DNA from 3 places in the Nocardiopsis sp. CNS-639 genome. Region 3 is predicted to be linked to each of the others. Evidence: riboswitches for the same ligand, from Rfam matches in the RefSeq annotation. Region 3 holds a riboswitch; each other region holds the start of a gene.
What was found. A riboswitch is a leader RNA that binds a small molecule or an ion and turns the genes downstream of it on or off. The one in region 3 is predicted to bind thiamine pyrophosphate.

Region 1 (9,370 bases), on a different contig from region 3:
CGCACCTGCATGGTGCGGATGCCGCTCCTGGAGAGCAGCGTCTGCGTCGAGCAGGAGGAGGAGGTCGACAGGCGGATGAGGACCTTCGAGGAGACCCTGACCGAGATCCTCGGGGAGGTCCGCGACCGCGCGCCCGACGCCCGCGTCCTGGTGCTGGGCTACCCGCGGCTGTTCCCGGAGGACCCCCCGGGCATGTACTACACGCTGACCAGGAGCGACCAGCTGTGGCTGAACGGTCTGGCCGAGCGGTTCAACGAACTCATCCGCGACACGGTCTACCGGGTGGACGGCGACGTCTACGGCGGACGCGAGACCGGCAGCGTGGAGTACGTGAACACCTTCTCCGCCCTGAGCGGGCACGAGGTGAGCGCCGACGCGGCCTGGCTGAACGGGATCGTGCTCGGGCAGCTGGGCGAGGGCCTGCGCGTGGACCGGGCGAGCTTCCACCCCACCGCCCAGGGGCAGCTGTCCATCGCCGAGCGGGTGCGCCTGCAGGTCGTGGAGGGCCCCGAGCGGGAGGTCTACGTGGCCCGGGAGACCCTGGACAAGGTCGATCCCGAGCAGCTGAGGTCGGAACTGGGCGGTCCGCTGGACCCGGAGTTCGCCACCGAGCCGCCCGGCAACGAGGCCGACGCCCCCTGACCCGGGGGAGCGTCGGCCCCGCGTCGCCGCTACCGGCCCGCCTGGAGCTCCTTGATCACCTCGGCGAAGCGGTCCAGACCCCAGTTGAGGTCCTCCTCGCTGATCACCAGGGGCGGCGACATCCGCACGGTCGAGCCGTGGGTGTCCTTGACCAGGACCCCGTGGTCGGCGAGGCGCTCGCACAGCTCCCGGCCCGAGGCCAGCGACGGGTCGACGTCGATGCCCGCCCACAGCCCGATGCTGCGCGCGGACACCACCCCGTCGCCGACGAACTCCTTGAGGCGGCGCTTGAGCACCTCGCCCAGACGGCGTGTGTTCTCCAGGTAGGGCCCCTCGGTGAGCATCCGCACGACCGTGCTCCCGACCGCCCCGGCCAGCGGGTTGCCGCCGAACGTGCTGCCGTGCTGACCGGGCTGGATGACGCCGAGCACGTCCTCGTCGGCGACCATCGCCGACACCGGCAGGATGCCGCCGCCCAGCGCCTTGCCGAACAGGTAGGCGTCGGGGACCACCCCGCTGTGCTCGCAGGCCCGGATCGTCCCGGTGCGGCCCAGGCCCGACTGCACCTCGTCGGCGATGAACAGCACCCGTTCGCGGTCGCAGATCTCCCTGACCCGGGGCAGGAAGTCCGCCGGAGGCACGATCACGCCCGCCTCACCCTGCACGGGCTCTATGAGGACCGCCGCGGTCGTGGAGTCGATGGCGGCCTCGATGGCCTCGGCGTCACCGTAGGGAACGGACCGGAAACCCGGCGTGTAGGGCCCGAAACCCGTCCTGGCCTCCGGATCCGACGAGAAGGAGACGATGGTGGTGGTGCGGCCGTGGAAGTTGGCGCCCGCCACGACGATGGTCGCCTCGTTCTCGGGCACGCCCTTGACCTCGTAGGCCCACTTGCGGGCCACCTTGATGCCGGTCTCCACCGCCTCGGCGCCGGTGTTCATCGGCAGGACCTTCTCCTTGCCGACCATGTCGGCGAGGGCGCTGACCCACGGGCCGAACTGGTCGTTGTAGAAGGCCCGGCTCGTGAGGGTCACCCGGTCGATCTGCCGGTGCGCCGCCGCGAGCAGGTCGGGGTTGTGGTGGCCGAAGTTCATGGCGGAGTACCCGGCCAGACAGTCCAGGTACCTTCTGCCCTCGACGTCGGTCACCCAGGCGCCACGGCCCTCGGCGATCACGACGGGAAGGGGTGAGTAGTTGTGCGCCGACCGCGCGCGTGCGAGCGCGATGTGGTCCGCGCCGGAGAGTGCCTCTCCACCGGGGTTCCCGGCGGAGTCCCGCTGTCCCAGATTCTGGGTGTTGCCCATCTAGCCGCTCCGATCACCATTGACCGATGTCAGACAGTTGATACCCACCGTCGGGCCGGATCGCGCCCCTTCGGCGGGAGGTCCCCAAGAGTTGAGCAGATGATCCGGTGAGCCCACAAGGGGTGGGGGAGATCACAGCCGGGGGGCGATGCCCGAAAACCCGGCCGGGAAACGCCGCGCACACCCTCTGAGCGGGGTCGTCACATCCATGGTGACCTGCGATAACGCCCCTGGTGACGCGCTCCACAGCCCCGACGGCGGTCGGGCCCTCCCCCGAGGGGTACGGTCGCACCAACAGCCACTCAGCCGCCGCGAGCCCCGAGCCGTGGACGGCCCCGTCGACCGTGCCCGGGAGGTCAGGCGTGCCCACCTCCGCGTCCCCGGACGCCCCCTTCTCCCTCTCCCACCTGTTCGCGGCGGTCGCCGAGGCCGTGCCCGACCGGACCGCCCTGGTCGCCGGTCCCCGGCGGCTCACCTACCGCGCCCTGCACGAGCGCTCGCTGCGGCTGGCCCGCCACCTGGTCGGCGCGGGCGTGCGCCCCGGCGAGCACGTCGCCGTGCTGGCGTTCAACCGCGCCGAGTGGATGGAGTCCTTCCTGGGAGTCCTGCGCGCGGGAGCGGTCCCGGTCAACGTCAACTACCGCTACGTCGCGGGCGAGCTGCGCCACGTCCTGGCCGACTCGCACGCGGTCGCGCTGATCGCGGAGGACTCGCTGGCCGGGGCGGTGGCCACGGTCCGCTCCGACCTGCCCCGGCTGCGCCACGTCCTGCTCGTCGCGGACGGATCCGCGCGCGGGACGCGGGGCCGCGACTACGAGGAGGCGCTGGCCTCGGCGCCCGACGACGCGGCCCTGCCCCCGACCAGCGGCGAGGACCACTACCTGCTCTACACCGGCGGCACGACGGGCTACCCCAAGGGCGTGCTGTGGCGGCAGGCGGACATCTTCCGCGCGGCCCTGGAGCGCCGCGCTCCGGGCACGCCCAGCGCCCGGACCCCGCAGGAGGTGGCCGAGCGCGCCGCGCGCTGCTTCGAGCAGCGCATGCTGGTCCTCGGCCCGCTCATGCACGCGGCCGGACAGTGGAACGCGCTGAGCATGCTGCTGTGCGGCAAGCGGGTGGTGCTGTCCACCGACCGCAGCTTCCGTCCGGACCGGGTGCTGGAGACGGCGCACCGGGAGGGCGTGCACGTGCTCCAACTGGTGGGCGACGCCATGGCCCGCCCGCTGGCCCGCCACCTGCTCACCGAACCGGGGCTGTGCCCTGATCTGGCCTCGATCCGCTCCGGCGGCACCCCGCTCACCCCGGCGGTGCGCGCGCTGTGGCACGCCTGGCGCGAGGACGTGTCCCTCTCCGACGCCTACGGGGGCTCGGAGACGGGCGTGTGCGGGTCGGCGACCGGCGGCGAACCGGCCGGTCCGGCGGAGGCCCCGTCCGGGGCCGCCCCCTCGGGCAGCCGCAGCTTCACCATGGGCGGCAGCATCGCGGTGCTGGACGCGTCCCTGCGCCCGCTGCCCCCGGGTTCGCGGGAGGTGGGGCGGATCGCGCGCACCGGACGGATCCCGCTGGGCTACTACAACGACCCCCTGGCGACCGCGCGCACCTTCCCCACCGACGCCGAGGGGCGCCGGTGGGCGCTGTCGGGCGACTTCGGGACCTGGGACGCCGACGGCTCGATCGCGCTGCTGGGACGCGGAAGCGCGGTGATCAACACCGCCGGGGAGAAGGTCTACCCCGAGGAGGTGGAGGCCGCGCTCAAGGCGCACCCCTCGGTGGAGGACGCCATCGTGGTGCCCTCGCCCGACGAGTACCTCGGGCAGCGGGTGACCGCGCTGGTCTCGCTGGCCCCGAACGCCCGTCTGGAGGAGGCCGAGCTGCGCGCGTACTGCCGTGTGCGGCTGGCGGGGTTCAAGGTGCCGCGCACCGTGCACTTCGTGGACCGGGTGCGGCGTACGGCGGTCGGCAAGCAGGACTACCGGTGGGCGGCGTCGGTCACCGGGGCCGGTGCGCCCGCTCCGGCCGTCCCGACCCTTCCCTGAGCCCGGTCCGGGCCCCAGGACCCCTGCCGGGCTCCGCGACGGGCCCGGGGCCGGACTCCGGAACGGGAGCCGGACCGTGCCGGAGACGGCGCTCGCGGCCGGGCACCCGGCCTCCTCGGCGGTCTGCTGCGGAACTCCGCACCGGGGCGGTACCGGACCCTTCATTTCGGGCACAGGGTCAATATGGACTTACCCAGCCGAAACAGGGGTTTCGCAGGCCGTCGGCCGCTCTGGACCCCCTCCGCCACCGCTAGACTGGCGTCGCCTGGTCCAAGGCCCCACGGTTTCCCCTCCCCCGCTCCGACCGGTTCGCACACTCCCGGCCGGGGCCGACCGGTCCACCCCGCCTCCGGTCGAGGCCGTGGACCGCGAGGACCACCTTTGACCCACCCCTCCACCCGTGCACACGGTGCGCGTGCGGTGACACCACTAGGACGGAGGACGGCGCGCTTCCCCGGGCCCCGCCCGAAGCGCTCCCAAGAACCCAGATGCCCAACTCAGTAGGCAGCTACATCTTCAACGCGGTGCGCGGCGGCGCCGTGGGCGCCTCGGAGGCCCTTCCCGGTATCAGCGGCGGCACGGTCGCCCTCATCGTCGGTCTCTACGACAAGCTCATCGGCGGCGCCGGCCACATGGTCAGCGGTGTCAAGCGCTACGTCACCGACGTCCCGCGCGGACGCGGGAGGGAGCGCGCCCAGGAGCAGTTCCGCCAGGTGGACTGGAGCGTGCTGGTCCCCGCGTTCGTCGGCATGGTGGCCTTCCTCGGTATGGCGGCCGTGGTCCTCGCCCCGCTGGTCGAGTCGTACACCCAGTACGCGTACGCGCTGTTCTTCGGCCTGGTCCTGGCCTGCCTGTGGATTCCCTACACCGGCGCGGGCCACAGGTGGCGGGCCTGGCACTACCTCGTCGCCCTGGTCTTCGCTGCGGGCGCGTTCTTCCTCACCGGCCTGCCCGGCGCCAACCTGCCCACCCACCCGGTCGTCGTCTTCCTCGCCGCGGCGGTGGCCGTCTGCGCCCTGGTGCTGCCAGGGCTGTCCGGATCCTTCATCCTGCTCACGCTGGGTCTGTACGAACCCACGATCAGCGCGGTCGGGGACATGGACATCGCCTACCTCTCGGTGTTCGCGCTCGGCATGCTCACGGGCCTGTCGCTGTTCGTGAAGCTGCTCCAGCACCTGCTGATGAACTTCCACCACATGACCCTGGTAGTCCTCACCGGCCTCATGGCCGGTTCGCTGCGCGCCCTGTGGCCCTGGCAGGACGAGGACCGCACGTTCCTGGCCCCCACCGACGTCCCGGTGACAGTCGGCCTGATGGCGGTCGGCTTCGCGATCGTGGCGGCGGCCATCGTCTGGGAGCGCCGCAAGCGCCTCCGGATGGAGGAAGCCGTACTCCACCAGACCCCCACCCACGTCTGAGAACGGGAACGACAACCGCATGACAACGAATCTGCTGATGACCGCGGCCTCGACGACGGACGTCGACGTCGCCCACGAGTACGAGGGGTTCATCGGGTGGGTCCTGAGCCTGATGACGACCCTGGGCGAACCCGGTGTCGGCGTGGCGCTGTTCATCGAGACCTTCTTCCCGCCGATGCCCAGTGAGGCGGTCCTGCCCGGCGCCGGGTTCCTCGCCTACGCCGGGCACATGAACGTGTGGCTCGCCATCCTGTGGGCGACGATCGGCTGCCTGGTCGGCGCGTGGGGCTTCTACGCGATCGGCGCGCTCCTGGGCCGCGAGCGCACGGCCTGGCTGGTCGAGAAGACCCCGCTGCTGGAGATCGAGGACTTCTACAAGGCCGAGCGCTTCTTCGCCCGCTTCGGCGGCGTCGCCGTCCTGCTGGGCCGGTGCGTGCCCCTGGTCCGCAGCTTCATCTCGGTGCCCGCCGGGATCGAGCGGATGCCCCTGTTCAAGTTCTCGCTGTACACGGTCATCGGCTCCGCGGTGTGGAACACGATCTGGATCGGCCTCGGCTACGTCTTCGGCCCGGCCATCGAGCCCATCCTCGCCCAGTGGAGCGGCGTGATCAGCAACATCGTGGTCGTGATCATCGGCCTGCTGGTGCTGTGGTTCATCCTGGCCCGCGTCTACAAGCGGACCAAGGCCCGCCGGACCGAGGGCACCTCCGCCTGAGGCGCCTTCCCCCGGGGCTCCGCCCCCCGTGAAACCCCTCCAGGGGTCCGCCCGCATCCCCGGGCGGACCCCTTCGCGCTTGTGTGGGTATCCTGCCCGGAACGCACCGACAACCACATAACGGCCGGGGCCGCCGACGCGGCCCCGCCAGGCGCGGGGTGCCGGGACACGTTCCCGGCTGAGAGCACACCCGTCGAACCTGCCCTAGTTAGCACTAGCGAAGGAACGCCATGAGCGCGTACAACATCGTGTCCATCGCCGGCAGCGACCCCAGCGGGGGCGCGGGCGTCCAGGCCGACCTCAAGGCCTTCTCCGCGCACGGGACCTTCGGGATGACGGTGATCGCCGCGCTGACCGCCCAGTCCACGCTCGGCGTCACCGGGGTCCACCCGATCCCGGCGCACTTCGTCGCCCACCAGATGGACACCCTCTTCGCCGACGCCGTCGTGCACGCGGTCAAGGTGGGCATGCTGGGCACCTCGGAGGTCACCGAGGCCGTGGCCGAGGCGATCGACCGCCACTCGCTGCCGAACGTGGTGGTGGACCCGGTGATGGTCGCCAAGAGCGGGGACCGGCTGCTGGAGGCCTCGGCCGTCGACGCGCTGCGCACCAAGCTCCTGCCCCGGGCGGACCTGGTCACCCCGAACCTGCCCGAGGCCGCGGACCTGCTGGAGGAGCCCGAGGCGACCGACCTGGCGTCGATGCGCGCCCAGGCCTGGCGGCTGCTGGAGCTCGGCCCGCGCCGGGCCCTGCTCAAGGGCGGCCACCTGCCCGGCGGGGAGAGCGTCGACGTCCTGGTCGCCCGGGACGCCGACCCGGTCGAGTTCCGCGCCCCGAGGGTGGCCACCCGCAACACGCACGGCACCGGGTGCACGCTGTCCTCCTCGATCGCGGCCCTGCTGCCGCAGCGGCCGGACGTGGCCGCCGCGGTGGGCGACGCCAAGGACTACCTGACCGAGGCCATCCGGCGCGCCGACGAGATCGACGCGGGCGGCGGGCAGGGCCCGGTGCACCACTTCCACGCCTGGTGGTAGCAGCGGCGTCACCGGACCCGTTGACCTGCGGTGCCGTGATCAGTCGGAGTCGTCGGCGCACACAGGGCGCACACTGTGGAGATCCCCGAGCCCGCTGGCGACCGCTTCGCGGGTCCGGTCCTCACTGTCAGGCCACAGCCCGGCGTAGACGTCCAGCGTGATGGCGGCCGAACTGTGGCCCATGCGCGTCTGCACGGTCTTGACCGACTCGCCGTAGCGGATCAGCAGGGAGGCGTAGAAGCGCCGTACCGAGTGCAACCCGGAGCGCTTCGGCATTCCCGCTTTGGCCATCGCCGGGGTGAGGACCCTGTTCCACTCCCAGCGGCGGACGGGGCCACCATTCGGCAGTGCGAAGAGCAGGTGTGCTGTCCGCCGCCGCGGCTTGTGGGGGTCGGTCCGATCCTCGATCTCTACCGGCCCGGCCGGGAAGGAGTCGAGATGGACGAGCATCATGTCCGCGGTTTCCCGCGTCAGCGGGATGTCCCGGTAGCTGGCCGGGCTCTTCGGCTGCGCTAGGTAGGCGACGTTGTCCACCGGGGTGACCAGTTGCTGTTCCACGCGCAGCACCAGGCGCTCGACGTCCAGGTGGTGAAGCTCCAGCCCGAAGAGTTCCCCTTGCCGGAGGCCGCTGCCAGCGGCCAGGAGCACGACGGCCTTGAACCGTTCGGGAACGCCTTCCACGACCTCACGCAGGGTCTCCATCGGCATGACGGGCTCAGTCACCTTTCGTTTCTCGGGGAGCCGGATTCCCCGGCAGGGCGTCTTCGCGAGGAGGTCATCACGCACGGCGGCCTCGAAGACCTGACGGAGAGTGGCATAGATGCTCTCCACACTGGCCGGTGCCAGGGACTTGCCGAGACGCGTCACCCAGCGCTGCACGTGGGAGGGGAGGACGCTGGACAAGGCACGGTTGCCGAACTCGGGATAGACGTGGTTCTCCAGTTCTCCGATGATCCGGGAGGCTGTCAGCGGCCGGTGCAAGGCGTCCTTCCGCCATTGTTCGGCGAACTGGCGGAAGGTGACCTTGCCCGCCGCAGGGTCCACATAGGTCCCTCGTAGAAGCTCCCCTTCCACCCTCTTCAGATGGCGTTCGGCTTCGGGCTTGGTCCTGAACTTCGGGGACTTCTGCTGTCCGTTGCTGTCGCGGTAGCGGGCGGCCCAGCGCTTGCCTCGGCCGTAGGCGGCGGACTTCTCGCGTCGAAGCGAGCCGTCCGGGAGCTTGACTGTCTTGTGCCAGGTGTCGACTACAGACATCGGTGCGCCTCAGTCCTGTTCCAGGACCCAGGCGCGGACCTCGGTCGGTTCGTAGCGGACGTGGCGGCCGACCCGGTGGGACGGGGGGCCGGTGCGCAGGTACCGCCACTGGTAGAGGGTCTTGGCCGGGACGCCGAGGTAAGCCGCGGTTTCGTCCAGGGTCCACAGCCGCTCAAGGGTCTTCACCGGTCCACCTCCGCGTCTTCGGCGGAGCGGCCCATCCCTGCGACCAAGGACGCCAGCGCCCACTCTCCCGGGGTGAGGCCCTGCCCGAGGTAGTGCCAGTTGCCCAGGGTCAGCGTGGAGCCCTCTTCGTCCTGGACCACGAGCGAGGTGAAGGTCTCGGCATCCCAGGGGCGCCCGGCCGCGTAGTCGGCCCGCACCTGACGCAGCTTGCCCAGGGTGGTGGAGTAGCGGCGCGACTTGGTGGAGAAGTGGCCCCGGAAGCCGAGCATGTGCGCCCACTGGCGCAGCTTGAGGTCTTCGAGCTGGGGGTACAGGCGGGTGTTGCCCAGACGCCAGCAGGTGTAGATGAGCTTGCCCGCGTGCGCGCGCACCTGGGTCATGTCCACGTGGTCGATGTCGTGGATACGCCGGTCCAGGGTGCCGGTGTCCTCAGCGGCCTTGGTGGCGTACTTGGCGATGTACCCGGCCACGGCCGTGTCCGTCAGCGCCTGGTCGGGGCCGAAGTCCTCGATGGGGCGCACGTCCACCTGCTCACCCCACGCCAGGGTCCAGGTGCGGCCGTTGATCTCGGGGGAGGTGAGCGAGACCGTGCGGGCGGCCGAGTCCACGGCCGCGGTGAGCATGTCCATGCTGGCCCACACCGGAGGCGGCGGCCAGCCGGTGGGGTCTTTGGTGTAGCCGTCCAGCCGGATCACGGCGTGAAAGTGCACCGCGCCCCGGGACTGGAACTCGGCGACCTTGGCGTAGGAGATGCGCACCCGCTTGGCGAAGGCCGTACGCG
Region 2 (9,370 bases), on a different contig from region 3:
CACCACCGGTAACAGGCGGGGGCCTCCCCCGCCCGGCGGGGACGCCGAAGGCCCCGGGCCGGGGCCCGGGGCCTTCGCGGTGCCCGGCGAGCCGTACGGCCGCCGGGCGGGGGTCACTGTCCGTTGAACCAGTCCGAGGGACCGCCGATCGGCACCCAGTCCGGGGCCGCCGACAGGCCGAACGACAGGATGAGCATGGTCAGCAGCACGAGGCCGATGCACACGCCGACGTAGACGTAGAGGTTGCGGTAGTGGACCCGGCGCACCAGCCACACCGCCTGGTGCCGCGCCTCGCGCCCGCTCGGCATGACGTAGCTGAGCAGGATCATCACGAAGATCGCGAAGGCGCCGGTGTAGTTGGCGCCCTGACCCGGCACGTCCGCGATCCGCGCGTAGATCATGCCGACCAGGATGCCCGCCAGCAGGTAGACCAGCCCGAAGCCGAGCGTGCGCAGCGCCATGCGCCCGAAGGCCCACGGGAAGCTGAGCGCCACCACCATGTTGTCGGAGCTGCGCGGGCCGCGCGTCTGGAGGCGGCGGGCGTGCTCGGCCTTGACCACGTCCAGGGCGCCCAGCGCGGCGATGAGCACGACGCCCAGGATCAGCCCGAACCAGGGGAAGAGCAGCGACACACCGGCCACGGAGACCAGCATGGGCAGGATCGTCAGCGGGTGCATCCGCCACGACCGCTCCTCGTACTCCTCGCCCTCCTCGTCGGAGTCGTCCTGGAAGTAGTCGCTCACCCGGTCGTTGCCGCCGCGCCGGAACCGGCCCAGCAGGCCGCCGCGCCGCTCCTCGTACCCGTCCTCGTCGAACTCCTGCGTCTGGTTGCTGCCCCGGCCGTCGTCCACCGGGGTGAGGATGTCGGCGAAGTCGCCCTTGTGCAGCGGGGTGTTGAAGAACTGCGTGTGCGGGGCCTGGTAGCCCTCGTCCTCGCGCTCGTCGACGGGGCGCCGGGCGTACCCGTCGCGGTCCACCGGGTCCATCATCATCGTGCCCTGCGGGTCCTCGCGGGAGAACTCGTCGGGCTGGATGTGCCGCGTGCCCAGCGCGTCGTCCGGTTCGTCGCGGACCGGGCTGATCCGCATCGTTCCCTGCGGGTCGTCCGGGTCCTCGGCGTCGCGCGGGGCGATGCGCTCGGTGCCCGGGAGCCCGTCGTCCTCGTCGCCCCAGCCGCGCCGGGCGCCCGAGAGGTCGTCGGTGGACTCCGGGTCGCCGGCGCGGCGGCCGTTCGCCGCGCCCGAGAGGTCGTCGGTGGACCCGGGGTCGTCGAGCAGACCGCCGGAGTGCGCGGCGGAGGCCGGGCGCGCGGGGTCCCCGGACGGGGACCAGGCGCTGGAGGCGGGGCCGCCGCCCGTGTGCGGGGGACCCCAGCCCTGGTCTCCCTGGGCCGCGCGACCGGCCAGGTAGCCCGCCGCACCGCCGAGCGCGGCTCCGGCCGCGCCCGCAGCGGCGGCGCCGCCCGGACCGCCGCTGCCCGGCTCCTCCCCCGTGCCCCCGGCCGTGGTCGGGTGGTACACGGTGTGGCTGCCGGTGAGCCCGCTGGGACGGCCTCCCGCGTCCTCGGTCCAGGGCAGGTCGAGGTTGAGGCGGCTGGCCTCCTCCAGCAGTTCCTCCGCCGTGGGGCGGCTGCGCATGTCGCGGGAGACGGCGCGGTTGACCAGCGGCCGCAGCGCCTCGTGCATCCCGTCCATGTCGATCTCGCCGTTGAGGATGCGGAAGAAGATGACCTCGAAGGTGCCCGCGCCGTAGGGCGGGCGGCCGGTGGAGGCGAAGGCGACGGTGCCGCCCCAGGCGTGGATGTCGGTGGCCGGACCCAGGTCGGTGCCCTCGATGACCTCCGGGGACAGGTAGCTGGGCGTGCCCACGAACGTGCCGGTCTGGGTCAGCTTGGCGCCGTCCACCGCGTGCGCGATGCCGAAGTCGATGACGATCGGCTCGCCGTTGGAGATGATCACGTTGCCGGGCTTGAGGTCGCGGTGGATCACGTCCACCGCGTGGATGTCGCGGATCGCGCGGGCCATGCCGGTGACGAAGCGGGTCAGGGCCCGGCCGCGCAGCGGGCCGTGGTTGGTGACCGTGGCGTCCAGGGTCGGGCCGGGGATGTGCTCGGTGACCACCCACGGCAGCTCGGCCTGGGTGTCGGCTTCGATGACCTCGGCCACGTTGGGGCTGTGCACGCGGCGCATGGTCTCGACCTCGCGGGCGAGGCGGGCCCGGGCGATCTGGTCGCCCGCGACCTCCGGCTTGAGGACCTTCACCGCGACGAACTGCTCGGTCCGGGGGTCCTCGGCCTGGTACACCACGCCCATGCCGCCCTGCCCGATGCGGCGGCGGATGACGTAGTGGCCGATGCGCTCCGGCAGCTCCTCACCCATGGGGAAACCTGCCGACATTGCCATCGAGAACTCATCCCCTCAAAAGACCACATACCACCGCGTCCAGCTTAACGGCCGGGGGATGGGTCACCATTGGCTTGTTCGTCCCGTCTCGGGCCCGTGTGGTCGCTTCCGCACCGCCGGGCGTCCGGGGTTCAGGCGGCGCGTCCGTCCGGGGGCGACCCTCACGAGTATGACGGAAAACTGGCGTGGGCGGTTCCCTCCCTCCCGTCCGGACCGGCCGGATGCGGACGTTCGGCCGAACCCCCCGTGACACCGTTCGATCCAACGAGCGGGGCGAAAAGTTCTCGAATCCACCGAAACGGCGGCGGAGCGGACGGCACGGCACCGCGTGCCGCCGCCCCGACCTGCTGTTCCGGTGCCCGATCAGCTCTGCGCGGCGCCTCCTCAGCGCCCCTTGAAAACGGCCTTGCCGGGTCCCTGCTCGACGAAGCTGCGCATGCCGTCCTTCTGGTCCTCGGTCGAGAACAGACCCGCGAAGTGCAGGCGCTCGATCTCCAGACCGGTGTCCAGGTCCGTCTCCAGGCCCCGGTCCACCGCCTCCTTGGCCGCGGCCAGCGCGACGGCCGGTCCCTCGGCGTACCGGGCGACCAGCGCCACGGCGGCCCGGTAGACCTCCTCGTCCGGGACGACCTGGTCCACCAGACCGATCTCCCGGGCCTCGTCCGCCTTCACGTGGCGGCCGCTGAAGATCATCTCCTTGGCCCGGGAGGGACCGATCAGGCGGGGCAGGCGCTGGGTCCCGCCCGCGCCGGGGATGACGCCGAGCTGGATCTCGGGCACGCCCAGCCTGGCCCCGGCCCCCGCCACGCGGAAGTCCGCGGCCAGGGCCAGCTCCAGGCCGCCGCCGAGCGCGTACCCGGTGACCGCCGCCACGACCGGCTTGGGGATGCGGGCCACCAGGTTCAGGGCGCTTTGGAGGTCGCGCGCGTAGCCCAGCATCCGCGCGGCGGTGAGGTCGGCCATCTCCTTGATGTCGGCGCCCGCGACGAACACCCGCTCGCCGCCGTAGACGACCACGGCGCGCACGTCCGGGTCCTTGGCGACCCGGGTCGCGGCCTCGGCGATCTCCGCGGTGAGCGCGGCGTTGAGCGCGTTCACCTTCGGCCTGTCCAGCCGGATCACGGCCACGGCCGGGTGGTCCGGATCGGTCTCCACACGCACGAACTCGCCCACGGTCCACTGCCCCTCACTACTCGGACGTCACTGTCTCCGAACTGCTTACCACCCGGTTCAGGAGAAGAGCAGCACCAGGGTGCCCAGCCGAGCGGACAGGGTGTAGGCCGCCGCCAGGAGCAGGGCGGCCCCCGCCAGCAGCAGCGTGTCCGCGGTCCGCCAGCGGCTCTCCCGGGCTCGGGTGCGCGGCCCGGTCCCGAAGGCGCGCGCGTCCATCGCCGCGGCCAGCAGCGTCCCGGTGCGGATGGAGCGCACCAGCAGGGCGAACAGGCGGCCGAAGAACAGCGTGACCGCCCTGACCGGGTTGCGCCCGGCCTCCAGGCCGCGCGCCCTCCGCGCCAGCGTGATCGTGCGCCACTGGTCGGCGAGCAGCGGGACGAGCCGCAGCGCCGCCAGCACGCCCATGGCGGGCCGCTCGGGGACCCGGAGCCGCTGCACCAGGCCGTCGGCGGTCTCCGTGGGGTCGCTGCTCACGGCGGCGAGCAGTCCGGGCAGGGCGATGGCCAGCAGGCGCACCGCGGCGCCCAGCGCGCCCTCCGCGCCGTGCTCCCCGTACAGGTAGTTGACCAGTCCGCTGGAGAGTCCCATGAGCAGGAAGGGCCCGCCCAGGACGAGCAGGGTGCGCCGGTCGATCCCGCTGAACGGCAGGAGCAGCAGGACGCCCGCCAGCACGGTTCCGCCGGTGACGGCGTCCACGGCCGGGACCAGTCCCACGCCCAGCAGCAGGGCGGCGAGCAGTTTGGCCGCCGGGTTGAGCCCGACCAGCCAGAAGCGCGCCCCGCCGTCCTCGGGGGCCTCCAGGGTGAGCGCGTCCCCTGCCGGGGCGCTGGCCACGCCAGTCCCCCGGGCCCCAGCCGGGACACCGGCCTCGCCCTGTTCTCGAACCCCTTCCAGCACACGGACCTCATCCGCTTCCCGGATCGCCTCCGACACACGAACCCCGCCAGATCCCCGGACCCCGGCCGAGGCGCCGACCTCGTCCTGTTCTCGCACCCCCTCCGGTGCACGAACCTCGCCCGGTGCACGACGGACCTCGTCCGTCTCCCGGATCCCGTCCGGCGTACGGGTCCCCTTCCCGGATGTGTCCGACAGCCTCCGGTCAGCCACGGCTCCCCCTTCCCGCCGCCGCGTGCCCCGCGGGCCCGGTCGGCTCCGGCGGGCCGGGCGGCTCCGCCCCGGCGCCCGCGTCCGGTGCGGCGGCCTCCTGGACGGCCCGGCCCCCGGCCACGCGCACCCGCGCGTCGGCCAGACTGCGCAACAGCAGGTCGTCGTGGGTGGCCATGACCACCGCGCGGCCCGCGGACCGCAGGGTGGCGAGCAGCTCCACGAGTTCGGTCCAGGTCCGGGTGTCCTGGCCGAAGGTGGGCTCGTCGAGGACGAGCGCGTCGGGCGCGTGCGCGGGGCCCGAGCTGAGCGCCGTGGCCACCGAAAGCCGCCGCTTCTCCCCGCCCGAGAGCGTGTAGGGGTGCACGTCGGCCAGCGCGGACAGGCGCAGGCGCTCCATCAGCTCGCCCACCCAGGCCTCGGTCTCGGCCTCGCCCATCCCGGCGCGCAGCGGGGCGAAGCGCAGCTCGTCGCGCACGGTGGCGGTGACGAACTGGTCCTCGGCGTGCTGGAAGACCGTGCCCACGTGCCGGGCCAGCCTGCGGGCGGGCCAGCGCACGAGCGGGCGCGGGTCGGCCCCGGCCAGCGGCCCGCGCGGCAGCACCGCCCCCCGGTGGGGCCTGGACAGTCCGGCGAGCAGGGTCAGCAGCGTGGACTTGCCCGCGCCGTTGGGGCCGGTCAGGGCGGTCGCGGTTCCGGCTCGGACGGTGGCGTCCACCCCCTCGAACACCGTGCGCCGGGGCGCCGCGCGCACGCCGAGCTGGCTCGGGGTGCGCGCCGTGACGCCCACGGCCTCCAGCAGGGGCTCCCCGCCCGGCGCGGGCTCGAGGACGGGCGCGGGCTCGTGCCCGGGTACCCACACGCCCTGCGCGGCCAGCGAGCGCCCGTGCTCGGCGAACACCGTTCCCGGCGGCCCGTCGGCGACGACCCCGCCGCCGGGCGCCACGACCACGACCCGGTCCACCAGGTCCACGACGTCGGCCACGCGGTGCTCGACCAGCACCAGGGTCGCCTCGGTCTCGGCGAGCAGGCGGGCCAGCACGCCGCGCACCAGCGCGGCCCCGGCGGGGTCGAGGTTGGCGGTAGGCTCGTCCAGCAGCAGCAGGCGGGGGCGCATCGCCAGGGCCCCGGCGATCACCAGGCGCTGCTTCTCACCGCCCGACAGCGCCCCGGTGGGGTGGCGCGGTCCGTACGGGAAGCCCACGGCCTCCAGTGCCTCGTGGACCCGGGGCCAGATGAGGTCGGGGGCCACGCCCAGGTTCTCCGGGCCGAAGGCGACGTCGTCGCCCGCGCGCGCCATCACCAGCTGCGTCTCGGGGTCCTGGCTGACCAGGCCGACCGAGCCCCGGCTCCGGTCGGCGGGCTCGCCGTCCAGGAGCAGGGTGCCCTCGTGGTCGCCGCTGATGGCGGCGTCCTCACCGGTCAGACCGGCCAGTGAGTGCAGCAGGGTGGACTTGCCCGCGCCGGAGGCGCCCAGCAGCAGCACGCGCTCGCCCGGCTCGATCACCAGGTCCACGCCGCGCAGCGCGTGGGACCCGCGGCCCGAGTGCCGCCAGCCCCAGCCGGAGAGCTCCACGCGCGCGCCGGGGCCCCCTGCCGCCGTCCGGCGCCCGTTCACGGAGGCCACGGTCAGCCCCTCGCGGACGGGAAGGGGGCCAGCGCCCCGGAGCGGGCCAGGGCGGTGGTGAGCAGGCGGGAGCCCACGCCCGCGATGAGGGCGGCGCTGACCACCACGATGACGCCGTAGGTGACCTGGTAGGACAGCGGCCAGGTCACGTTGTAGGCGAGGTTGTCGCGGATGGCGGGGGAGACGCCCGCGACCGCCGCCGCGAGGACGGCCACGCCCATGCCCCAGCGGCGGTAGCCGAAGGCGAGGAAGACGAGTTCGGGCAGGATGCCCTGGAGGGCGCCGTCGAGGATGACCATGATCCCCCACTGGGTGCCCAGGAGCGCCGAGACCGAGGCGGCGGCGATGGCGGTGAGCAGGGCCGCACCGGGCTTGCGGATGATCAGGCCGCCCAGTACGCCGGAGATCAGCCACATGCCGTAGACGACGGCCTGCGCGGGCGGGAAGCCGACGAACAGCGGGGTCGTGACCGACCAGACGATGTTCCAGAGCCAGAAGACCACGCCGACCGCGACGCCGATCACGGAGGCCACGACGATGTCGACGGTGCGCCAGCTCCGCAGTCGGCCGAGGAGGTCGCGCCGGAAGCCGACGCCCTGGGGGGTGGTGTTCCTCTTCATATGGTGTCCCTTCGCCGGGGGATGCGAGGGGCCCGTGCGGCCGAGAGCGGCGCCGGAACGCGTTCCGTGCGCGCCGGGACGTCCCCGGTGCGCGGGAGCACGCCACCGGTGACGGTTCCTACGACTTCCTTCGCTGGCATGACCCAGATCAGGTGTGTAAGGGTCTGCGGCCTGGTGCCGCACTCTCAGCGCTCGCGCGCTCCCCTGTCGGTTTCGTCCATTATGAACAAGGGGGAACGCCGGGGTGTTCCCGGGTCGCGTCAGCGCACGTCGGGGCCTCAGCCCCCGGGACTGGCGCCGCCCTCGGGCACCTGCGGTCCCGGGGTCGCGCCGCCCCAGGGCGCGCCGCCGTCCCCGCCCGGGGACTCGCCGCCACCGGTACCGCCGCCGCCTCCGCCGGTACCGCCGCCGCCTCCGCCGGTACCGCTGCCGTCTCCACCGCCGCCGCCTCCACCGGTACCGCCGCCGCCACCGGTTGAACCCCCGCCGTCGCCGTCACCGGTGCCTCCACCGCCGCCGGTCGAGCCCCCGCCGCCTCCGGTACCGCCACCGCCGCCGGTCGAACCCCCGCCACCACCACCGGTGGCTCCCCCACCGCCGTCACCGGTGCCACCGCCACCGGTCGAGCCATCGTCACCCCCGGCGCCGCCGCCACCGCCAGCGCCTCCGCCACCACCACCGGCCGCGACGCCACCGTCACCGCCAGCCGTGCCTCCATCGTCTCCACCGGTGTCGCTGTCGTCACTGTCACCGTTGTCGCCACCGCCGCCCGACGGCTTGTCCGAGGCCTTGCCGTAGACCTTCGGCGAGGGGGCGAACTCCTCCTTCGGCAGGTCCGCCACGGCCTCGCGCATGGTGGCCTGCCAGATCGGGCCGGGCAGCGTGGCCCCGTAGACGATGCCGTAGTAGCGGTCGCCGATGGTCACGCCCTGGAGCGTGTGCTGCTCCCCGCCCCGGATGTCGCCGACCACCACGGTCCCGGCCAGGTTCGGGGTGTAGCCCGCGAACCACGCGTAGGCCGCGCTGTCGGTGGTGCCGGTCTTGCCCGCCACCGGGCGTCCGATCTCCAGGCCGTTGGCGGTACCGCCCTCGAAGGTCTGCTGGAGCAGGTGGTTGACGCCGTCGGCGACCTCGGTGTCCAGCGCGCCCTCCTCGCACTCGGTGCCCATCTCGACCTCCTCGCCGTCCTCGCCCTCGAAGAGGACCGAGGCCACGGGGACCGGCTCGCAGTAGGTGCCCCGGGAGGCGAAGACGGCGTAGGCGCTGGCCATGGTGAGCGGGGAGACCTCCTGGTCGCCCAGGGTGAAGGAGCTCCACACCTGCAGGTCCTCGCCGTCCGCGCGGTGGATGCCCAGGCTCTGGGCCATCTCCGCCGTCTCGCACAGGCCGACGCGCTCCTGGAGCTGGGCGAAGTAGGTGTTCACCGAGCCCTTCGTCCCGCTGATCATGTTGTGCCTGCCGCCGTCGCTCTCCCCGGCGTTGCGCACGTCCCAGGGCGCCATCCTGCCGCCCTCGCAGTTCTCCAGGCCGCTCACCGTCGTGGACTCGGGCGAGGAGAAGCTGGTGTCGTACTTGAGCCCGGCGTCCAGGGCGGCGGCCAGGGTGAACGGCTTGAACGTCGAACCCGCCTGGTAGCCCAGCGACCCGCCGTCCTCGTGGTCCACGGACAGGTTGATCGAGGTGGTGCCCGGCTCGTCGTCGAAGCCGTAGCGCATGTTCTGGGCCATCACCCGCACCCGGCCGGTACCGGGCTCCACGAGGACCTCGGCGGCGAACTTGTGGGAGTCGCCAGCGGGGACGTAGCGCTCGATCGCCTGCTCGGCGGCCTCCTGCATGTCCAGGTCCAGGGTGGTGCGCACGGTGATGCCGCCCCGCTCCAGTATCCGGTCGCGCTCCTCCTGGGTCCCGGCGAGCGCGTCGGAGCCGCCCAGCCACCGCATGACGTAGTCGCAGAAGAAGGGCTGCTCGCTGCTGAAGCAGCTGCCCGCTCGCGGGGTCTCGTCCACCTCCAGGCCCCGGCTCTTGTACTCCCGCGCCTGCGCGCTCTCCAGGTGTCCGGTGGCGGCCATCCGGTCCAGCACCAGGTTGCGGCGCTCGACGGAGGCCTCGGGGTTGGTGAGCGGGTCGTAGTACGAGGGCGCGCGCACCAGTGCCACGATCGTGGCGGCCTGAGCGGGGTCGAGCTCGGAGGCCGGGACGGAGAAGTAGCGCTCGGCGGCTACCTCGATGCCGTACGCGTTCTGGCCGAAGTAGGCGAGGTTGAGGTAGCCCTCCATGATCTCGTCCTTGGTGAGCTTCTCCTCCAGCTCGACGGCGTAGCGCAGCTCCAGCACCTTGCGGGTCAGGGTGCGCGCGTTGGCGCTCGCCAGCTCCTCCTCGGTGTCGGCCTGTTCCATGAGGAGGTTCTTCACGTACTGCTGGGTGATGGTGGACCCGCCCTGGGT
Region 3 (9,370 bases):
GTCCGCCCGCGAGCCGCTGCGCCAGCTGGTCGTGGCCGCCACCTCGCGTTCCTTCTGAGGGTCCTTCCCTAGGGGACTTTCCCGGGTTCGCGCCCACCGGGGGCCTGTTGTGTCCGCCTGCCCGCTCCGGTTGAATCGCTAACACGACATATCGCGAAATCGGGGAGTCTCCCATGTCTGGGCACACCGTTTCCCGCGGTCCGGTCGGCGCGGGGGAGAGAGCCCTCGCACCGGACCTGGCGCGCGGGTTCATGCTGCTGTTCATCGCGCTCGCCAACACGGCCTGGTACCTGTGGGCGCTCCCGTCCAGCGGGGGCGGCGTCCACCCCGAGCCGGGCGGCGTGCTGGACCGGATCGCGCAGTTCGTCATCGTCATGGCGGTGGACATGCGCAGCTATCCGATGTTCGCCTTCCTGTTCGGGTACGGCATGGTGCAGCTGGCCCGGCGCCAGGAGGCGGCGGGCTCCTCCGTGCGGGAGGTGAACGCGCTGCTGCGCCGCCGCAACCTGTGGCTGCTCGCGTTCGGCTTCGTCCACGCCCTGCTGCTGTGGATGGGCGACGTCCTGGGCGCCTACGGCCTGGCGGGGCTGCTCCTGGGCTGGCTGTTCCTGCGGCGCAGGGACGCCACGCTGCTGGTGTGGTCGAGCGTGTTCACCGGGCTGGCCGCCCTGCTGGCGGCGTTCAGCCTGCTGGGCCTGGCCTCCATGCCCGCGGACGCCTCCTACTCCTCCTCGGCCGCGTTCAGTACGGACCTGATGGCCGACAACATCGGCGACACCTCGATCCTGGGCGCCGCGCTGGCCCGCGTCCTGGACTGGCCGCTGGTCACGCTGGGCCAGGGGCTGCTGGGCATGGTCGTGCCCGCGGCGATCCTGCTCGGCTACTGGGCCGCGCGCCGCCGGATCCTGGAGGAGCCGGGCGGGCACCTGGGCCTGCTGCGCTGGACCGCGGCTCTGGGCATCGGCGTGGGCTGGCTGGGCGGGCTGCCCCTGGCCCTGACCCAGATCGGGGTCTGGGACCTGTCCCCCGCGCAGGCGGCCATGCTCACCATGCCGCACATGGTGACCGGGCTGGCCTGCGGCCTGGGCTACGTGGCGCTGATCGCGCTGGCGGCGCACCGGATCCAGGGGCGCGGTCGCGCACCGGGCGCGGTGGTCGGCGCGCTGTCGGCGACCGGCAAGCGCTCGCTGTCGGCCTACCTGGCCCAGTCGGTGCTGTGCGCGCCCCTCCTGGCGGCCTGGGGCCTGGGGCTGGGCGGCGAACTCGCCTCGTGGTCGATGGCCCTGTCCGCGGTGGGCGTGTGGCTGGTGACGGTGGCGGCGTCCTACGCCCTGGAGCGCGCGGGCAGGCGCGGACCGGCCGAGGTGCTGCTGCGCCGCCTGGCCTACCGCCGCCCGGTCGCGCGGGGCGCTCGGGAGGCGGAGGAGCCCGGCAGCGCGTCGGTTCGCACGGTCGGGCACGGACCGGCACGGGGACCGGCGGACGGAGAGCGTCCCGCGCCCTGACCCCGGCGCCCCGGGGCGCCGACCGCGCCCGACCCCGCGGCGCAAAAAGGCGCGTGCCGCTCAGCGTCCGGCACGCCCTCGTAACGCAGGATGGGGTGTCATGGGCGACGATCACACGACAAACCACACCATAGGGGTCACGGGGGCGACCGGGGCGCTGGGCGGGCGGGTCGCCGCGCGGATCGCGCGGCTGGGCAGGCCCCAGCGGCTCATCGTACGCGACATCAACCGCGCTCCCGAGTATCCCGGCAGCAGCGCGGCGATGGCGGCCTACGAGGACTCCACGGGCTTCGAGCGGGCCTGCCGGGGGGTGGACACGCTGTTCCTGGTCTCGGCCACCGAGTCCGAGGACCGGATCGACGTCCACGTGAGCGCGGTGGACGCGGCGGTCAAGGCGGGGGTGTCCTGGATCGTCTACCTGTCCTTCCTGCGCGCGGGCCCGGCGTCCACCTTCACGTTCGCGCGCACGCACTTCTTCACCGAGGCGCACATCCGGTCCACGGGGGTGCGGTACACCTTCCTCAGACCAAGCCTGTACCTGGACCTGCTGCCCGACTGGGTGGACGACGGGGGCGTGGTGCGGGGCCCGGCCGGTGACGGCCGGATCGCCTGGGTCTCGCGCGACGACGTGGCGGACGTGGCCGCGGCCGTGCTGACCGATCCCGTGGCCGCGCGCGCCTCGCACGACACCAGCCACGACGTCACCGGCCCGGAGGCGTTGTCCCTGGGCGCGACGGCGGAGAGGCTGAGCGTGCTCACCGGGCGCTCGGTGCGCTACGTGCCCCAGACCCTGGAGGAGGCCCTGGAGTCGCGCCGCGGCGGCGGCGCCCCCGACTGGGCGGTCGAGGGCTGGGTGACCTCCTACGCCGCGATCGCCGCCGGGGAGCTCGACGTGGTCTCGCCCGCCGTCCCCGACCTGACCGGTCATCCCGCCCAGTCCATCGAGGGCTTCCTGCGGCGCCATCCCAGCGCGCTGTCGCACGTCGCGGTCTGACCTCGGCCCCCGTCCCGCGCGCCGCGCCCCCGTGCGGGGCGTCCCCTGTGCCGTGGATCTCTCCGACGCCCGGCCCTTGACCTCAACAAATATTGAGGTAAGAGGCTGGGCGGTGTCGGAAGCAGGCGGTGCGCACCGAGGGAGAACGGCATGCGAGCGGTACAGGTCGAGGAGTTCGGCGGCCCTGGGGTCCTGGTGGTCCGGGACGTGCCCGAGCCCGAGGTGGGACCGGGTCAGGCGCTGGTGGAGGTCGCCGCGGCGAACGTGATGTACCTGGACACCCTGGTCCGCCGCGGCTGGGGGCTGGACTACTTCCCCGTGACTCCCCCCTACGTCCCCGGCGCGGGCGTGGCCGGGCGGGTGGTCCGGATCGGCCCGGGCGTGGACCCGGGCTGGGAGGGGGCCACGGTGGTCGCCGACACCGGGCACACGGACGGGACGCCGGAAAGACCCACCCTGCCCGTGGACGGCTACGCCGAACGGGCCGTGGTCCCGCAGTCGGCACTGGTCAGGGTGCCCGAGGAGGTGGACCCCCGGGCGGCGCTGGCCCTGCTGCACGACGGGCCGACCGCGCTGGCGCTGGAGCGGGCGGCGGGCTTCACACCCAGCACCACGGTCCTGGTCGCCGCGGCCGCCGGAGGGGCGGGCACCCTGGCCGTCCAGCTGGCCCGCACGGCCGGGGCCCGGGTCATCGGCGCGGCCAGGGGCTGGGCCAAGCTGGCCCTGGTCCGCGAACTGGGCGCGCAGGAGACCGTGGACTACTCCGAGCCGGGCTGGCCGGAGCGGGTGCGCGCGCTGACCGGCGGCACCGGGATTGACGTGGTCCTGGACGGCGCCGGGGGCGCGCTGGGCGCGGAGGCCTTCGGGACCCTGGCCGACGGCGGCCGGTTCGTCGGCTACGGCTCCGCGGGCGGGAGCTTCACGGAGGTGGACACGGAGGAAGCCGGGCGCCGCGGGATCGAGGTCCTGGGCCTGTTCGACCTCAAGCAGGCCGACGGCGACCGGCAGGACGCCCTGCGGATGGTGCTGGAGATGGCCCGCATGGGCAGGATCACCCCGCACGTGGGGCTGGCCCTGCCGCTGGAGCGGGCCGCCGAGGCGCACGCCGCATTAGAGAGGCGCGCGGTTCCCGGCAAGGCCCTGCTGGTCCCCTAGGACCGGGCGGCGCGGGCCGCCAGGCGCTGGCGCAGAGCGGCGGCGGCGGCCCGGGGGTCCTCCGCCTCCGTGATCGCGCGCACGACCACGACCCGGCGGGCCCCGGCGTCCAGCACGCGGTCGATGTTGTCGGCGTCGATCCCGCCGATGGCGAACCAGGGGCGGTCGGTGCCCAGCGCGGCCGCCTCCTCCACCAGCTCCAGCCCGGCGGCCGGACGGCCCGGCTTGGTGGGGGTCGCCCAGGTCGGTCCGACGCAGAAGTAGTCGCTGCCGGGCTCCTCGGCGGAGGCGGCCGCGGCGGCGACGTCGTTGTTGGAGCGGCCGATCACGGGGTCGGCGCCGATGATGTCGCGGGCCATGGGCACGGGCAGGTCCCGCTGGCCCAGGTGGAGGACGTCGGCGCGCACGGCGCGGGCGATGTCGGCGCGGTCGTTGACCGCGAGCAGGGCGCCGTACCGCTCGCACGCCTCCTTCATCACCTCCAGGGCCGCGATCTCCTCGCGTGCCTCCAGGCCCTTGTCCCGGAGCTGGATGATGTCCACTCCCCCGGCCAGGGCCGCGTCGGCGAACTCGGCCAGGTCGCCCCGACCGGTCCGGGCGTCGGTGCACAGGTACAGAAGCGATGCGTCCAGGCGCTTGCGCAGGCTGGTTCCGTGGCTGGTCCTCACACGGTCCACCCTAGGCCCTGGCGCGTTCGGACCCAAGGGGGAGGGACGCGGCGGCGCGCCCCTCCCCCTTCCCCGCGGACTAGAAGGCCAGGCTCTGGGCCCGGCGGCGCACCTCGGTGCCCCGGTTCTCGCGCATGGCCTGGATCGGCGTGCCCGGCAGGGAGTCGTCGGGGGTGAACAGCCAGCGCAGGGCCTCCTCGGAGGAGAAGCCCGCGTCGGTGAGCAGCAGCAGCGTCCCCGGCAGACCCTTGACCAGGTCGTCGCCGTCGATGAAGGCGGCGGGAATGGAGAGTTCGCCGTCGCGGACCACACCCATCATGCGGTTCTCGCGGATCAGCGTCTTGATCCGGTTCGGGCTCACGCCAAGCGGAGCGGCGGCCTCCTTGAGGGTCAGCCAGTCGCCGATGAGCGTGTCGATGTCGCGTTGTGTCACACCACCAATCTGCCACATCCGCGCACCTCCTTCCCCCCGGCACGGCGCGCGTCGGCCACGGGTCCTAGAATGGGGACAGACCCCTACATCCCGCGGGAGCCGGGTGGGACCCGGCTGAGAGGGAGGCTGTGAGCCTCCGACCGCACGAACCTGATCCGGATCATGCCGGCGAAGGGAGTGGAAGCCACAGCCGTGCGCACCTCCAACGATTCCCACCGCGACCGCGTCGTCGTGGTCGGCGGCGGCCTCGTCGGCCGGGTCACCGCCTGGCGCGCCGCCCAACGCGGACTGAGCGTCACCCTGGTCGAGTCCGACCCCGCCCGCGCCGCCTCCACCGTGGCCGCGGGCATGCTGACCCCCGCCACCGAGGCGGCGTTCGGCGAGGAGCCCCTCATGGAGCTGGGCATCCGCTCGGCCCGCATGTACGCGGACTTCGTCGCCGAACTGGAGGAGGCCAGCGGTCTGGACGTGGGACACCGCGCCACCGGCACGCTGCTGGTCGCCTTCGACCGCGACGACCTGGCCGTCCTCACCGAACTGCACGCGCTCCAGCGGAGGCTGGGCATCGCCGCCGAGCGCCTCACCGGCCGCGAGTGCCGCCGTCTGGAGCCCATGCTCGCCCCGTCCGTGCGCGGCGGCGTCCTGGCCCCCGACGACCACTCCGTGGACCCGCGGCGGCTGCTGCGCGCCCTGACCGCCGCGGGCGCACGCGCGGGCGTCACCGAGGTCCGCGGGCGGGTCGGGGAGGTCCTCTCCCCCGGTCCCGGGGGCGCCCGGCTGGGCGTGCTCCTGGCCGGGGAGGCCGAGGCGGGGCGGACCCTGCCCGCGCACCAGGTGGTGCTGGCCGCGGGCTGCTGGGGCGACGGCGTCGTGGTCCCCGAACCCGTCGTCCCGCCGCTGCGCCCGGTCAAGGGACAGCTGCTGCGCGCCCGGGTGCCCGAGGGCGGGCCGCCGCTCGTCAGCCGGACCGTCCGCGGCCTGGTCCGGGGCTTCCCGACCTACCTGGTGCCGCGCGCCGACGGCGAGGTCGTCATCGGCGCCACCCAGGAGGAGCTGGGCCACGACACCTCGCTCACCGTCGGGGGGCTCTGGCAGGTGCTGCGGGACGCGCGCGAACTCGTCCCCGGGGTGAGCGAGCTGGAGGTCACCGAGACCTGCGTCGGGCTGCGCCCCGGCTCCCCCGACAACGAACCCCTCCTGGGGCCCACCCGGGTCCCGGGACTGCACCTGGCCGCCGGCCACTTCCGGCACGGGGTCCTGCTGACCCCGGTGACCGGGGAGGCCATGGCCCGGGCCCTGACCGACGGAGACCTGCCCGAGTACGCCCGCCGTTTCACGGCACGACGCGCAAGTAGGTAGTAGCAGTGGAACTGATCATCAACGGCGACCGCCGCGAGTTCGCCGACGACACGACCGTGGAAGCGGTCGTGCGCGACCTGACCGGCGCCGAGGCCCCCGGCGGTGTCGCCGTGGCCGTCAACGACGAGGTGGTGCGCCGGACCGCGTGGGCCGCGAGCCCGCTCAACCAGGGCGACCGCGTGGACGTCCTCACCGCGGTGCAGGGAGGCTGAGCATGAACGACGACCTCGTGATCGCGGGAACCTCCTTCGGGTCCCGGCTGATCACCGGAACTGGCGGAGCCCCCTCCCTGGAGGTCCTGGAGGAGGCCCTGATCGCCTCCGGAACCGAGCTGACCACCGTGGCGATGCGCCGGGTCTCCCCCGGCACCCGGGGGTCGGTGTGGGACGTCCTGACCCGCAACAAGATCCGGGCGCTGCCCAACACCGCCGGATGCTTCACCGCCGTGGACGCGGTGCGCACCGCCCGCCTGGGCCGCGAGGCGCTGGAGACCGACTGGGTCAAGCTGGAGGTGGTGGCGGACGAGCACACGCTGCTGCCCGACCCCGTCGAGCTGCTGGAGGCCGCCGAACAGCTGGTGGACGAGGGCTTCACCGTGCTGCCCTACACCAACGACGACCCCGTGCTGGCCCGGCGCCTGGAGCAGGTGGGCTGCGCCGCGGTGATGCCCCTGGCCGCCCCGATCGGCTCGGGGCTGGGCATCCGCAACCCGCACAACCTGGAGCTGATCGTCGAGCAGGCCGGCGTGCCCGTCATCGTGGATGCGGGGATCGGCACCGCCAGCGACGCCGCCCTGGCCATGGAGCTGGGGTGCGACGCGGTCCTGCTGGCCACGGCCGTGACCCGCGCCCAGGACCCGGTGCGCATGGCCGCCGCGATGCGCGACGCCGTACGCGCGGGCCGCGGCGCGCGCCTGGCGGGCCGCATCCCCGTGCGGCGCTACGCCCAGGCCTCCTCGCCTTCCGTGAGTTAGGCCACCCGGCCCCGCGTCCCGCCCCCGACCGGTGCGTCCCACCTGGGGAGTTTGGCGGCGTCCTCTACCGTGGAACGAGTGTGCGGTCCGGCAAGGGCGCATCCCGCACACCACGACCACCCAGGCGCGAGCGTCCCCACCGCCCACGGAGCGGGCCTCACCGGGGACGGGGCGACCCGACGACCGGCGGAGCACACACCACCGGGACCGGGGGAGCCCCGGCCGGGGCCGGGACCCGTCCTCCGGGGAGACCGAGCAGGCCTCCCCGGATGTCCCACCGGCCCCACCGGCACCCGAACGGGACGGCGCGACCGCGAACCGCGGGGCAGACCTGGCGTGGGCTTCCGCTATCGTGTCGGTTCGACACCCGGTGTCGGGTACGCGCCACCGGCCGCGACAGCCCGCGCTCCCCGCAGCAAGGACACTACTCCGCCGTGGACATGACGACTTCCGACCCGCTCGTAGGCGCCACCTTGGACCGACGTTACTTCGTGGAGTCCAGGATCGCCGGAGGCGGGATGGCGACCGTCTACGTCGCCCACGACCTGAGGTTGGACCGACGGCTGGCCCTGAAGGTGATGCACCCTTCGCTGGCCCAGGACCCGACCTTCGTGCAGCGCTTCATCAACGAGGCGCACTCCGTCGCCAAGCTCTCCCACCCCAACGTCGTGCAGGTCTTCGACCAGGGTGAGGACCAGGGGCACGTGTTCCTGGCCATGGAGTACGTACCCGGACGCACCCTGCGCGACCTGCTCAAGTCCCGGGGCAGGCTCGGCGCCCACGACGCCCTGAACGCCATGGCCCCGGTGCTGGCCGCGCTCGGCGCCGCCCACCAGGCGGGCATGGTGCACCGCGACGTCAAGCCCGAGAACGTCCTCATCACCGAGGACGGCCGGGTCAAGGTCGCCGACTTCGGCCTGGCGCGCGCCGTGGAGCAGTCCAACCAGGGGCTGACCCGCACGGGCACCCTCATGGGCACGGCGGCCTACCTGGCCCCCGAGCAGATCGAGAAGGGCGTCGCCGACGCCCGCAGCGACGTGTACGCGGCGGGCATCATGCTCTACGAGCTGCTCACCGGCAGCCAGCCGCACACCGGCGAGACGCCCATCGCGATCGCCTACCAGCACGTCAACGAGGATGTCCCGCGCCCCTCGCACTTCCTGCCCGGCCTGCCCGCGGAGGTCGACGCGCTGGTCACCAAGGCCACCGAGCGCGACCCCAGGTACCGTCCCAGCAACGCGGGCCAGTACCTGGCCAAGGTCCTGGCGGTGCTCAACGGCCTGCCCGCGACTCCCCCCGCCTCCGCCGCCGACCAGGCCCCGCTGACGCCCGTCGCCCCGGCGGCGGCGACCACGGCCTCGGTGACCGCGCCCCAGCTCATCGCCGGGGGCGCCGGTCCCGGCACCGAGAACGCGACCATGGTCGTGGACATGGCCTCCGCCGGTCTCGACGACGGCCGCTACGACGACTACGACCGCGACAAGGACGGGTACGGCGACGACGGGTACGACGACTACCGGGACGGCCCCGACGACCGGCGCCGCCGCAACCTGCTGATCGGGATCGGCGCGGCGGTCCTGGCGCTCGTCCTGCTCGGCGCGGGCTGGTGGTTCCTGGTCGGCCAGTACGAGAACGTCCCCGACGTGGTGGGCCGCGACCCCGAGGCCGCGAGCCAGATCATCCGCGACGAGGGCCTGCGCTACGACCTGTCCTCCGAGTCCGTCTACAGCGACGCCGAGCCGGGCACGGTCGGCGAGACCGACCCCGAGGTGGGCGCCCGCCTGTCCCCCGACGACGTGGTCACCGTGTACCTGTCCAAGGGCCCGCAGACGGTGGAGATGCCCGACCTGGTCGAGATGGACGCCGCCAACGCGCTCAAGGAGCTGGAGGACCTGGGCTTCGCCCCGGACAACATCGTCCAGGAGGACGTGAGCTCCACCGAGGTCGAGCCCGGCGCGGTGGTCTCCACCTCCCCCGAGGCGGGCGCGGAGGCCGACCGGGAGGAGCCGGTCACCCTCACCGTCAGCCGGGGCATCCCGGTGCCCGCGGTGGTCGGCGAGGACCTGGACACCGCCCGCCAGATGCTGGAGGGCGAGGGCCTGTCCGTCGAGGTGGTCGAGGAGGAGAGCGCGGACGTCGAGGAGGGCAAGGTCATCCAGCAGAGCCCCGACAGCGGCTCCAGCATCGGCTCCGGCGGCACCGTCACCCTGACCGTCTCCACCGGTCCGCCCGGCGTGGACATCCCCGACGTGGTCGGCATGCGGGTCAACGACGCGCGTGAGG

Region 1: linked by a shared signal. The riboswitch ahead of thiD (bifunctional hydroxymethylpyrimidine kinase/phosphomethylpyrimidine kinase) and the one ahead of thiO (glycine oxidase ThiO) in region 3 are both predicted to bind thiamine pyrophosphate.
Region 2: linked by a shared signal. The riboswitch ahead of G011_RS0112165 (ECF transporter S component) and the one ahead of thiO (glycine oxidase ThiO) in region 3 are both predicted to bind thiamine pyrophosphate.

What each region holds. Positions count from the first base shown of each region.
Region 1 is NZ_KB906854.1:241,341-250,710, reverse strand. Features, by position in the region: gene G011_RS0100995 (SGNH/GDSL hydrolase family protein) at 1-642, shown strand, start outside; gene rocD (ornithine--oxo-acid transaminase) at 672-1,946, opposite strand; gene G011_RS0100985 (acyl-CoA synthetase) at 2,309-3,982, shown strand; gene G011_RS0100980 (DUF368 domain-containing protein) at 4,471-5,400, shown strand; gene G011_RS0100975 (DedA family protein) at 5,420-6,115, shown strand; TPP riboswitch at 6,260-6,358, shown strand; gene thiD (bifunctional hydroxymethylpyrimidine kinase/phosphomethylpyrimidine kinase) at 6,346-7,149, shown strand; gene xerC (tyrosine recombinase XerC) at 7,189-8,403, opposite strand; gene G011_RS0100960 (AlpA family transcriptional regulator) at 8,413-8,589, opposite strand; gene G011_RS0100955 (replication initiator) at 8,586-9,370, opposite strand, start outside.
Region 2 is NZ_KB906859.1:239,176-248,545, reverse strand. Features, by position in the region: gene G011_RS29760 (protein kinase domain-containing protein) at 114-2,378, opposite strand; gene G011_RS0112180 (enoyl-CoA hydratase/isomerase family protein) at 2,787-3,575, opposite strand; gene G011_RS0112175 (energy-coupling factor transporter transmembrane protein EcfT) at 3,633-4,409, opposite strand; gene G011_RS0112170 (ABC transporter ATP-binding protein) at 4,675-6,306, opposite strand; gene G011_RS0112165 (ECF transporter S component) at 6,309-6,926, opposite strand; TPP riboswitch at 7,035-7,142, opposite strand; gene G011_RS0112160 (transglycosylase domain-containing protein) at 7,205-9,370, opposite strand, start outside.
Region 3 is NZ_KB906874.1:76,170-85,539, forward strand. Features, by position in the region: gene G011_RS0124520 (polyprenyl synthetase family protein) at 1-58, shown strand, start outside; gene G011_RS0124525 (DUF418 domain-containing protein) at 174-1,505, shown strand; gene G011_RS0124530 (SDR family oxidoreductase) at 1,606-2,499, shown strand; gene G011_RS0124535 (zinc-binding dehydrogenase) at 2,650-3,654, shown strand; gene thiE (thiamine phosphate synthase) at 3,651-4,322, opposite strand; gene G011_RS0124545 (Rv2175c family DNA-binding protein) at 4,402-4,755, opposite strand; TPP riboswitch at 4,838-4,949, shown strand; gene thiO (glycine oxidase ThiO) at 4,918-6,114, shown strand; gene thiS (sulfur carrier protein ThiS) at 6,120-6,326, shown strand; gene G011_RS0124560 (thiazole synthase) at 6,329-7,087, shown strand; gene pknB (Stk1 family PASTA domain-containing Ser/Thr kinase) at 7,522-9,370, shown strand, end outside.